Regions from separate parts of the Shewanella sp. 10B genome, predicted to be linked through region 1. Evidence: riboswitches for the same ligand, from Rfam matches in the RefSeq annotation. Region 1 holds a riboswitch; the other holds the start of a gene.
The links. A riboswitch is a leader RNA that binds a small molecule or an ion and turns the genes downstream of it on or off. The one in region 1 is predicted to bind cobalamin.

Region 1 (5,793 bases):
GTTTGCCGCACTGCGCCAAGATGGCACTGTGGTGTATTGGGGTAATGCGGGCAAGTTGAGTCTGGACAAGGTATTGCAAGCGCGCATGACCAATATCACTAAGCTATTCGCCAACCGAGAGGCAGTAGCCGCCCTCGACGCCAATGGTAAGGTGCATACTTGGGGCTACGGGCCTTACGGCGGCAATAGTTTGCAGGTGCAGGATGAGTTAGTCGATGTGGTCGATATCTTTGCTAAAGGGCGCAGTTTTATTGCCCTGAAAAAAGACGCCAGCGCCGTAGTTTGGGGGGAGGTTGAAAGTTCGACCAATATGAAAAAGTTGCAGTCGCAGCTCACGGATATCAAACATATCGAATATTTTCAAAATACCTATGCCGCCTTAAAAAAAGATGGCTCAGTGGTGAGTTGGGGCTGGCGCAGTGATGCTTATCCTATCCGCAGCGCGCTTAAGGATGTAGCGAGTCTCACGGCAAACAGTTGCGCATTTGCGGTGTTAAGTCCAACGGGTGACGCGCATTTCTGGGGTGATGGGACTAACTGTGGCGTCGATTGGATCAAGAAAACCGATATCACAGGCGTGAAGGAGATTATCAGCGTTGGCCCGGGATTCTTGCTACTGCGTGACAACGCCACGCCGCAAATTCTCGCCGACGATACGGATTACGCCTATCTGTTTGGCTTTCATCAGGCTCAGGAGATCCTCGACAAATATTGGCAGCAGGGCAGCAAAATTACGCTAGGCAAGTCCTCCTTTGCCTTTACGCGTCCCGACGGCAAAGTGGTCCCCGTCGGTTATCGGGCAAACCTTAAAAATGTCGAGCAACTGATTGAACGCATTCCGCGCCTCACTTGGTTAGCGCAGGCAAATGATGGTTTTGTGGGGATCAGTGAAAAAGGAGAATGGGTCTCTTGGTCGATGAATCTCGGGATGTTTGATAAATCGCCGATACAACCTGCCGACTCCTTGGTGGTTAAGCCGCTGGAATCTAATCCCGCCGCCCAATGTGAGACCCCGGAGCAACGGCAGGCGATTTTGAGTCAGGCAAGGCCGCAGCGGAAAATCAATTGGTCTTTTGACTAACTCATTGTTGGGCATGTAGGGCATACCTCAGCTGGTGAAGGTTCATTCACCAGCTTTTTTAATCCCTCACAGCCCCTATCTTTGGCGGCTATTTGCCATTTTACAGTTGTTATGACTGTATAAGTATCATTTTGTTTCGCTTTTTAACTGTTATCTTATTTACATCTTCGCTAGAATGCTGGATGTTTTCTATGCAATTTCATATGTCGTATTAACCCATAACAATGCGATACAAGGATGATAATAATGAAATGTATACCCCATATGCAGATGAGGTTATGGCAGGGCGCGAGCGTATTGATGCTGTGCAGCCTAATCGGTTCTGAATCCGTCGAGGCGAAATTGGATATGCCTCGCCATGAGAGCAGTGCTTCCCATTCCCATGTGCTCCCCGTCTTTAGCCAGCAATTAGGATTTAACCTGCCAGAGGGGTGGCGCAAAGCCTATCATGAAGAACGTGCTGGCATGTTTATGGCGGAGTTTGTGCCGGAGCAGGAGGCGCTCAATCAATGGAGTGCGCTGTTTTGTGTGCAAGGCTTTAAGGATATGGCCGAAAGCGTCAGCCCCGAGCAGTTTTTAGATGCGATGGCCGAGACTTACCAAGCCTCCTGTGACGGTGAAGTGGTTTATCAAAAGTTGGGGGATACCCAAGTGGACGGTCACGACGGATTTCAAGCCATTCTTGGTTGTACCACTATGCCGAATGTCCATGGCGCGACTCAATTTAATCCAACGGCCTTTACCTCTCATCCCCAGGGCGAAATTGGTTATTACACTGTAGTGAGTGGCGACAAGGATTTGTATTTGCTGCATAAATCGATGCGTGGTGAGGTGTTTTCTGCCGATAAACCTCCTCTGCAAGCGGCCAACAGTGCCGACTTTATCTCTGCCTTAGCGCCCTTTTCCTTAAAGTAGTTGTCAGTCGATAGACGGATGATCGTGGACTTTCATCCGTATAGACGTCTATAATGCGCGCGCTCAGGCTTGATATGCCACGAGCCTTGTTGGGCGTTAACTGGTTTTCGCCCTATGAACCTCATTTTTAGTCAACCTTCTGTGGTGCTTGCGACGTATTCGTCGCGAGATAATCGGGAAGCCAGTGAAATTCTGGCACTGCCCCCGCAACGGTAAAAGGTGAGAGACGACCGCATTCGCTAGGTAGCTCAAGATGAGCCAGAGAATCGAGTGTGCAAAGGTCAGTTTCGCGTTTATCTCTCGTTGAGAAAAACATAGCCTAAGTCCGGAGACCGGCCCTAAAGGTGTTTTTGAGATTTCGGTGGGCAGATCTCAAAATGCGATAGTGACTGTCAGTATTTGTTACTGAATCAACGGTATCGTGGCGCCAATGCCCCGTTTTCCTTGCAGGAGTTAAAGGTAAAATGGGAACACATCCAACTAAAATCGCGCTGCTGATCGGCAGCCTTTGCAGCTTTTCTGTTATCGCCCCCGCCGTGGCGGCCGATGATGCCAGCGTCGCCAAAGTCGATGAGCATATTGTCGTCATTGGCCGTTCAGACAAGACCCCCTTAAATATTGCCGCCAATGTGAATGTGATTGATGCCGCTGCGATTGAGCAGAGTGGCGCAACCAGCTTGACCGAAGTCTTACGTGGTCAAAGCGGTATTCAGCTATCCGACAATAACATTGGTACTAGTTTCGCGATGCGTGGCTTTAGCGCGAGCTCTGCGGTTAACAACACCTTGATTTTGCTCGATGGTCGCCGCTTAAATAATATCGATATCGCCGCGCCTAGCCTGAATGCGATTCCACTCAATTTAATTGAGCGGGTTGAAATTTTATCTGGCAGTGCGGGCGTGCTCTATGGCGACCAAGCGGTAGGCGGGGTGATCAACATTGTAACTAAATCGCCTGAGAATACGGGCGGCAGCGTGCAATTATCCGGCGGCAGCTTTAATACCTACGAAGGTCGCGGCGATGTATCGGGCGCCATCAATAAAGATTGGCATTATTTCCTGACTGGTAGCTACAACCAAGGCGATAACTATCGTAAGCATAATGCCAATGAAACGGGTTCTATCCTTGGCCGTATTCAATATAAAACCGCCACAGATTCTTTCTTCGTTGAAACCAGCTATTACGATGATGACCGCGAGAATCCTGGTTCGTTGACGGTAGAACAGTTCAAAGAAAACCCACGTCAGTCTTCTAATAGCAGCGAATATGTTCATGAGATGACCACGGCGGCGCGCAGCGGTTATCAGCATCAGCTTAACCAAAACTGGGCCTTGGCGGCGGATCTGGATTACAGCGATACCTTAGTGAGCTCATTAAACTGGGGAGCGGGTAGCCATAATACTCGCTCGCTGCTGATGTTTAGTCCTAAAGCGCTCGCAACCTACAGCACTCGTCAAGGTGAGCTAAACCTAGTCACGGGTTTGGATATCAGCCGCGGTAAGGCCGAGTTTGACTCTATGGCGCGCAGCAACGTGCAGGAAATGCAGAGTGCTTACCTGCAAGCCACAGTGCCATTAAGCCACACCTTAAGCTATGTGGTGGGCGGACGTTATGCGCGAGTGACCGACGATCTGGTCGATGGCAATGTGTATCCAAACGGCATCGATTTAGATGAAGATGCGACCGCATTCGAGTTCGGTTTAAATTACCGTCCGAGCGCCGAGCACAGATTCTATCTACGTGGCGATGAAAACTTCCGCTTCGCTAAGGTCGATGAGCAAGCTTACACCCCGAAAGATGTGTATGGCTTAAAGCCGCAGACGGGCCGCTCCTACGAGGCGGGTTGGGATTGGACTGTCGCTAGCCAAAGCCTACGCGTCAGCCTATATCGCCTCGATTTAGAAGATGAAATCGTCTTCGATCCAAGTGCTGAAAAACCTGTTGGTGGCAGCTTCCAAGGCGCCAACGTCAATGCCGATGCTTCACGCCGCTATGGCGCGAGTGCCGATTGGGATTGGCAGGTCACTCAAGCCCTCACATTAGGCTTGGAATATAACTATATTGATGCCGAATTTACCGATGGGGTGAATGATGGCAAGCAATTGTCTTGGGTGGCTGAGCATACGGGACGCGGTTATGTCAGCATGGATTTTGCCGAGCATTTCCAAGTGTTTGCCGAGGCGATTTACACGGGTGATCGTTTTATCGAAGGCGATAATGCTAACGAAGGCGATAAATTATCTAGCTATGTTTTAGGTAATCTGGCTCTGAACTATACCCGTGACGCTTGGTTAGCGAGCCTGCGTATCGATAACCTGTTTGATAAAGAGTATGTTAGCTCGGGTTACTACGGTGGCATTTGGGGTGATAGCTATTACGCTGGTCGCGGACGTGATATTCGCTTGACTGTGGGTTACCGCTTCTAAGCTTGAGAGTAATCGTTAATCTATATAAGGCCAGACACTGTCTGGCCTTATTATTTCTGTTGTTTGGCTATACGCAGAGAAAAATCCATTTTCTCGGTGTATTCTTTATAAGTTCGCCCTATATTCAGATAGCCTAAGTCGTTGCTTGTGCTGTAGATCACTGCATCTAAAGCATAGTCACAATTATTCTACGACTTAGGGCTGAAATTCTTTGTAGTTTGGGTATGATGTGAGCGGTATTCGAATCATCTTATAGCAAATTAACAGGTGTAAAATGTCTTATGACAGATCTTGAGCAACAGGTTTTTACTCAAGTGAGAGCCATCATAGCGAATGAAGAGCAAGTGATCGGTCGCCGTGGGATCTTAATCCCACTCAAAAAAGCGATCCTTGCCGAAGGCGACATTCGTAATGTGATCGATATTATTTCGAGCGATCCCGCATTAGCTGCCCATATGTTGATGCGCAGTAATTCGGCGCAGGCTTCAGGCGTCGTAAATCCTAAATCTCGTTCCTTAAAAGACGCCCTGATCCGTTTAGGCCAGGTCAATATTTATCGTTATGCCTTTACCTTCTATTTGAAAGAGCGCCTCGATGAATTACCCCAACCCTATAAGAAATTAGTGCAAGGTTATTGGAAACTCACGGAAAATATTGCTACCGATGCGGTCGACAGCTTAGTCGATATGCCGGATGTTGAAGTTGACCCTGATGAAGTACAAACCTTGGCGCTGTTTAGCGTGTTCGGGCAAATCATTGCCTTAACGGCCTTTGCTTACTTAAATGCCAGTTCTGAGCAATCTTTCCCGTTAAGCGTGATTAAGTCATTGATTGATAATCAGCAGCAGACCTTAACCATCGAAGCCTTTGAGGCTTTAGATCTCGATCAGGATCTGCGCCAAGAGTTTATGATCGCCCATAATCTGCGCCAGACCCGTAATCAAAATTCTCCCGGGTTGATTCTACGCCGTGTGCTTTCGATGCGTGGCATGTTACTCAACCCGCTCTAGGAATGTGCCTTTAATAAAAAAGCCTGCGATTGCAGGCTTTTTTATGCTGTTTTTACGGCGCTAATTGGATTTTTGCTGACGCGCTAAGCCTTCGCTGGCCACCAGTTGCAACCAGTTTTGCACTAAGGCCGAGTTTGCGCTGTGGCGGCGATAGGCCCCAAATAGTGGGCGTTTTAAGCCTTCTTGGCCGAGTTTGACTGAAGCTAAACTCAAACCATGTCCCTCATTGATTGACCAGTTGGGCAGGGCGGCGATACCGTCCTTGCAGGCGATGCGCTGCAATAACATCATGGTCAAATCGCAGGTCTTTTGCTCGCCCGCCTCAACACCAGCCGGTTCTAAAAAGTGGCGGTAAATATCT
Region 2 (5,793 bases), 250 kb from region 1:
GTAATAGTGCCTGAGATCATAACCGGCAAACGCGCGGGTGAATTTGGCCCAAAGAGTTCATCGAACACGGTTTCGATGGCAAATAAGGCGGCCTTAGCATTTAAGGTATCGAAGATGGTCTCGACCATAATGATATCGGCGCCGCCCTCAATTAAGGCGCGGGTCGATTCGCAGTAAGCGGTCACTAACTCATCAAAGTGGATATTGCGAAAACCAGGATCGTTAACATCGGGGCTGATAGAGCAGGTACGGTTAGTGGGCCCTAACACACCGGCGACATAACGTGGCTTACCCGTGGCCTGCTCGATTTCATCACAGGCCTCACGGGCGAGGCGCGCACCTTCGCGGTTAATCTCGGCGGACAGCGACTGCATATCGTAGTCGGCCATGGCGATAGTAGTGGCGTTGAAGGTGTTGGTTTCAATAATATCGGCACCAGCTTTTAGGTAGTCGATGTGAATTTGTTTGATGATGTGTGGCTGCGTGAGTACTAAAAGATCGTTATTGCCCTTAACGTCGGTATGCCAATCCTTGAAGCGCTCGCCACGGTAATCCTCTTCCTCAAGCTTGTAGCCTTGGATCATAGTGCCCATGGCGCCGTCTAAAATCAGAATGCGCTTTGACAACTGCTTGCGAATGTCTGCCAGTGTTTGGCTGGCTCGATGGAGAAATATCGCCATAAATGATTACCTTTACTACAGCTAAGTTGAGTCCAAAGTACGCAATCGGGTGACAAATTGCATTTTATTATTGAATGTCGTTCGTTATGTTTTGGACATTTATACGTATAGACGTCCATAATACGCGACATCGGATTGTCAGGGCAAGGCTAAAGTTGGTATAGCATAGGCGAGATAAGGCAGATAAAAACGCTAAAAGGAAAGATTAGATGAAGCAGCTCAGGTTATTACTGTTACGCCATGGAGAATGCGAGGGCGGGGCGATTTTGCGGGGTCGAGTCGATGTGCCACTGAGCGACAAGGGTTGGCGGCAGATGTCGGCGGCGGTGGCGGCGCAGGCGACTGTGTGCCATGGCATTTATAGCTCGACCTCAAGGCGCTGCGCCGAGTTTGCTAAGGTCTTTGCGGCTGAGCTGCATTCGAGTGCGTCCGTGGGCGTGAGTTTAGATGCGCCCGCGCCTTTGCCGCTCAAGGTCAACCTGCTGGAGGAGTTACAGGAAATAGCCTTTGGCGATTGGGATGGCTGTCTGCTCGATGACTTATATCAACACGACGGCGAGCGGATGGCGGCCTATTGGCAGAATCCCTGGGAGGTGACGCCGCCCAATGGTGAAGCCATGGCAAGTTTCGAGGCCCGCATCGATGGCGCGATAGCACAAATCCTTGATAAAGAGTTTGCCCTGCTGGCGATGGATGATGAACAGGCCCATGGGGAGTTTAATGCCAGTGCACCTGCAGCCAATATCTGGGTAGTGACCCACGGCGGGGTTATTCGCCACTTGATGTCAAAAGCGCTGGGGGCGGTGAAAACCTTAGGTTTTTACAGTCAGCTCGCCTTACCCGTGGCGGCGGTGGTGACTATTAATGTGCTCGAGGATGAGCAAGGTAAAAGATACTGGCGTTTAGACTGGCCATCGGGCCACTGTGAGTAGCTTAAAAGCATCAGTCATCGGATGATGAAAATTTTCTGATTTAAACAGCATTGCCTAATGGGCAAGATATAGGATAATGCTTTTCCCTGACATTTGAGCCAGATAACGAACCCTGTACGTTAAGCCCAAAGGTCGCAGAAATAGGTGTTGGGAATTTTGTGCGATTGAGTGCTATTGCTTAAAGGCAACAGTGTTGAAGCGCGCCGGATAACCCAAACATAATAGGGAATCGGGGAGCTGCCCGTCAGTAGCCCGAACTGTACCCGCAACTGTGAGTAGTCGAAGAACATTGTGTCTTCCCCTACGAGTCAGGATACCTGCCTATTTCTGTTTTCGCTGCGTGCAGCCTTAGTTCTCGAGCGGGTAACTCGAGGGAGCAGAAGATGACATTAATGAGTTTCGCCTTGTTGGCCCAAGTGGCAGCAGGCACAGATAACACCAATCAATATCCATGTGGGAGCAATCGTTAGTGATGCATTCCACATCGAGCCTTGCGCCCATAGCGCCCGCTGCGACTTCCGCCAATATGGCACTTAAGGTCAGCCAATTGAGCTGGGCGATTGAGGGAAAAACCATTCTCTCGGAGATAAGCTTTGCCCTGCCGCAGGGGGAAATGCTCGGGCTGATTGGCCCCAACGGCGCGGGTAAATCCAGTTTGCTGCGCTGTTTATACCGCTTTATTCGCCCTGCTAAAGGTCATATCAGTTTGTTTTCGCAGGATATTAGCGAGCTGTCGCCCAAGGCGTTTGCCTGTAAAGTGGCGGTGGTGCAGCAGGATACGCCGCAATACTTCGACATGACCACAGAGCAATTGGTTGCCATGGGACTCACGCCGCATAAGGGGATGTTTGATACCAACTCCAGCGGCGACGGTGAAAAAATTGCTAAGGCGCTGGAAAAGGTAGGCCTCAGTCATAAAGTGCATCAACAATACGATCGTTTATCGGGCGGTGAGAAGCAACGCGCCCTGATCGCCCGCGCCATAGTGCAGCAGCCGCAATTGTTGATTTTAGATGAGCCGACAAACCACCTCGATATCCGCTATCAAATTCAAATCTTAGAGCTAGTGCGTAGCCTTGGGATCAGCGTAATCGCCTCGATTCACGACTTGAATTTAGCCAGCGCCCTGTGCGACCACTTACTGCTGCTCGATAAGGGGCAGGTGAGTGCCATGGGCACGCCAGCTCAGGTTCTAACCGAGGAACGTATCGCCGAAGTCTTTGGGGTATGTGCCCAAGTGACGCCCCATCCCCAGCATGGTAACCCCTTGATTAATTACTTTTATGGTTATCAAAAGCCCAAGATCGATGCAGTGGACGCGGCGAGTGACTCCCACGCAGCTTCGGCTCAAGCTAGAGCATCAGAGGCTTGCGCCTGTCATAACCCCGGCGCGCCAAGCGAGGTCTTACAAAGAGCTGCATTGCAAAATGAGAGCGTCGAGAACACGCCATGATAGACACACTTAAACTGGTGACCATGAATTTTTTTAGCCATATTTTTACGCCGCTCACGCGCCAGCAATGGCTCATCTTAGGCTTGGCGGGTTTTGCCCTGCTTACCCCCATCGCCGCCGCGAGTTTTGGTGCGGCCAATATTAGCTTTTTAGATGTGTTGCAGGTGTTTATCAATAAACTCAGTCACTTGTTTATGGCCGATGAGGCCGTGAGTACCAGCAGCATGACAGAGCGGATTGTGATGGAGCTGCGACTGCCACGGATTATACTCGCCTTTGTGGCGGGGGCGGGGCTGTCCTTGGCGGGCAGCGTGCTGCAAACCGTGACCCGTAACCCCCTTGCCGATCCTTATCTATTCGGCATTAGCTCTGGCGCCTCCTTCGGCGCCGTGGTCATGCTGACGCTGTTCACTGGTTCTGGCCTGTTTGGCAATGCGGGCACGATCGCCAATTCGGGGATTTTTAGCGGTACAGGGACTTTTGCTGGCTTGTTATGGTTTAGCTTACCCTTCGGCGCCTTTATTGGTGCCAGTCTGTCGGTGCTAATCGTGCTGGCGTTAGCTGGGTTAGGCCTTAAGAGCCAAGTAGAACGCATGTTGCTCTCTGGGGTGGCCACTTCCTTTATGTTTAGCGCCTTAACCAGTTTATTACTGTACTTTGCCAGCCCGCAGGCTACCGCATCGGTGTTATTTTGGAGCCTTGGCAGTTTTGCTAAGGCCAGTTGGTCGCTGCTGGTGCTGCCGTCTTTAGTGGTGCTACTAAGCTTTTTTATTATCCTAGGTTGGAAACGCCAAATCATGGCCCTGCAAGCCGGGGATGAAACGGCCCACACCTTAGGGGTGAATGTGCCTAAGCTGCGCCTCAATATGTTGCTGCTCTGTTCGTTTATCACCGCGATTTTAGTGGCGACCTGTGGCGGCATTGGCTTTGTCGGCTTGATGATCCCGCACACAGTTCGTTTGTTATTCCCCGGTCGTCAGCCCATCTTACTGACGGCGCTGGTGGGCGGGCTGTTTATGGTGTGGATTGATGTACTCGCCCGATGTTTGCTTGGCAATCAGGAATTACCCGTGGGGATTATTACCGCTGCGATTGGTAGCTTCTTCTTTTTGCTGATTTTGCGTCGGCGCAAGCTATCGAATTAGCATGGGTCTTATGGATTGCCGAAATTTAGTACTAAGTGCGTATGGCAAATTGCAGCAGGATGCTTCGTAGTTGTTGTTCTAGAATGTGTTAGCGAACGTACTCGCAAATGAGTTATTAGCAGCGGATCTATCATTGGATTCGACATTGCCACTGGAGTGTGAATGCCTCAATCTGTCCCGTTATTTCAAATCGAGCCTGTGAGTAAAGCGCAGGATCAACTCATCCAGCAAAAGATCGATCTTAAGACTAAGCCGCCCGGCGCTCTGGGGCAGTTAGAGTCCTTAGCGTTGCAAATTGCCCGCATTCAAGGGCCGCAGCAATTACAGATAGTTAACCCTACCATGTTGGTGTTTGCCGGAGATCATGGGATTGCTGCCGAAGGGGTGTCGATTGCCCCGAGCGAAGTCACGCGGCAGATGGTGCAAAACTTTGCCCATGGCGGCGCGGCCATCAATGTGTTTTGTCGTCAGTTAGGCTTCAATCTCGAAGTGATTGATTGCGGTATTTTAACCCCAGTTGAAGATGCCGAAGGCATTATCGACCAACGCCTTGGCGCGGGAACGGCAGCGATTCACCTAGAGCCAGCCATGACGTTAGCTTGCGTGGATAAGGGCTTTGCCATGGCGCAGGCGTTAATCGAGCGTCACCATCAGGCGGGCTGTAACTTGGTCGCCTTTGGTGAGATGGGCATAGGCAATACTTCGTCAGCGGCGGCGATTATGGCGGCCATTATGCAACTCGATGTAGCCGACTGTGTTGGCCGTGGTACGGGGATCAATAGCGAGACCCTAGAGCGTAAACAGATGCTTATCGAACTCGCGCTGTTGTTACACCAGAGTGCGATGACAGGGCCTCGGCAAGTGCTGGCCTGTTTGGGCGGCTTTGAAATTGTGCAGATGACGGGGGCCATGCTCGCCGCTGCCGAGCGCAAGATGCTGGTCGTGGTGGATGGTTTTATTGCAACCGCGGCGGCTTTGGTTGCCGTGAGTATCAACGCGAATGTGCGGGATTATTTGATTTTTGCCCACCGCTCCGAGGAGCAAGGCCATCAGCGCATGTTGGAACATTTAAAGGCTAAGCCCTTGTTATCTTTAGGGCTGCGATTAGGCGAAGGCACGGGCGCCGCCTTGGCATTGCCGTTAATTCAAGCCGCTGTAAATTTTTACAATCAAATGGCGAGTTTTAGTGATGCGGGTATTGAGGCTGTTGTATGATGTGCGCTGCTAAGTGGCTTATTTAAAATAATAACTTTTAGCAGACCTTTTTAATCTTAAACCTTGCAGCAAGTGTTAATTCACTAAGGATGCTTTATGTCAGAACGCGAAAGCTGGCACAAAGAGATAGATTTGTTTTTAGTGGCCATGGGCTATTTTACCCGCATTCCTATGCCCAAATGGGTTGAGGTCGATGCCGACAAACTCAACAAAGCCAGCCGTTACTTTGGCTTAGTGGGCCTGCTGGTGGGGCTACTCAGTGCTATCGTGTTTTGGCTCACCCAAAACTGGTTGCCCGCTGGGGTGTCTGTGCTGCTGTCTATGGTCACGGGCGTGCTGTTAACGGGTGGTTTTCACGAGGACGGTTT

Region 2: it holds a riboswitch for cobalamin, as region 1 does, so the genes downstream of both, M0415_RS12895 (ABC transporter ATP-binding protein) here and M0415_RS13840 (TonB-dependent receptor) in region 1, are expected to answer to the same signal.

What each region holds. Positions count from the first base shown of each region.
Region 1 is NZ_JAMDJO010000003.1:358,949-364,741, reverse strand. It holds gene M0415_RS13850 (RCC1 domain-containing protein) at 1-1,081, shown strand, start outside; gene M0415_RS13845 (hypothetical protein) at 1,328-1,996, shown strand; cobalamin riboswitch at 2,122-2,351, shown strand; gene M0415_RS13840 (TonB-dependent receptor) at 2,461-4,422, shown strand; gene M0415_RS13835 (HDOD domain-containing protein) at 4,704-5,432, shown strand; gene M0415_RS13830 (LysR family transcriptional regulator) at 5,493-5,793, opposite strand, start outside.
Region 2 is NZ_JAMDJO010000003.1:111,717-117,509, reverse strand. It holds gene metH (methionine synthase) at 1-680, opposite strand, end outside; gene M0415_RS12900 (histidine phosphatase family protein) at 890-1,612, shown strand; cobalamin riboswitch at 1,785-1,951, shown strand; gene M0415_RS12895 (ABC transporter ATP-binding protein) at 2,085-3,065, shown strand; gene M0415_RS12890 (FecCD family ABC transporter permease) at 3,062-4,210, shown strand; gene cobT (nicotinate-nucleotide--dimethylbenzimidazole phosphoribosyltransferase) at 4,373-5,425, shown strand; gene M0415_RS12880 (adenosylcobinamide-GDP ribazoletransferase) at 5,522-5,793, shown strand, end outside.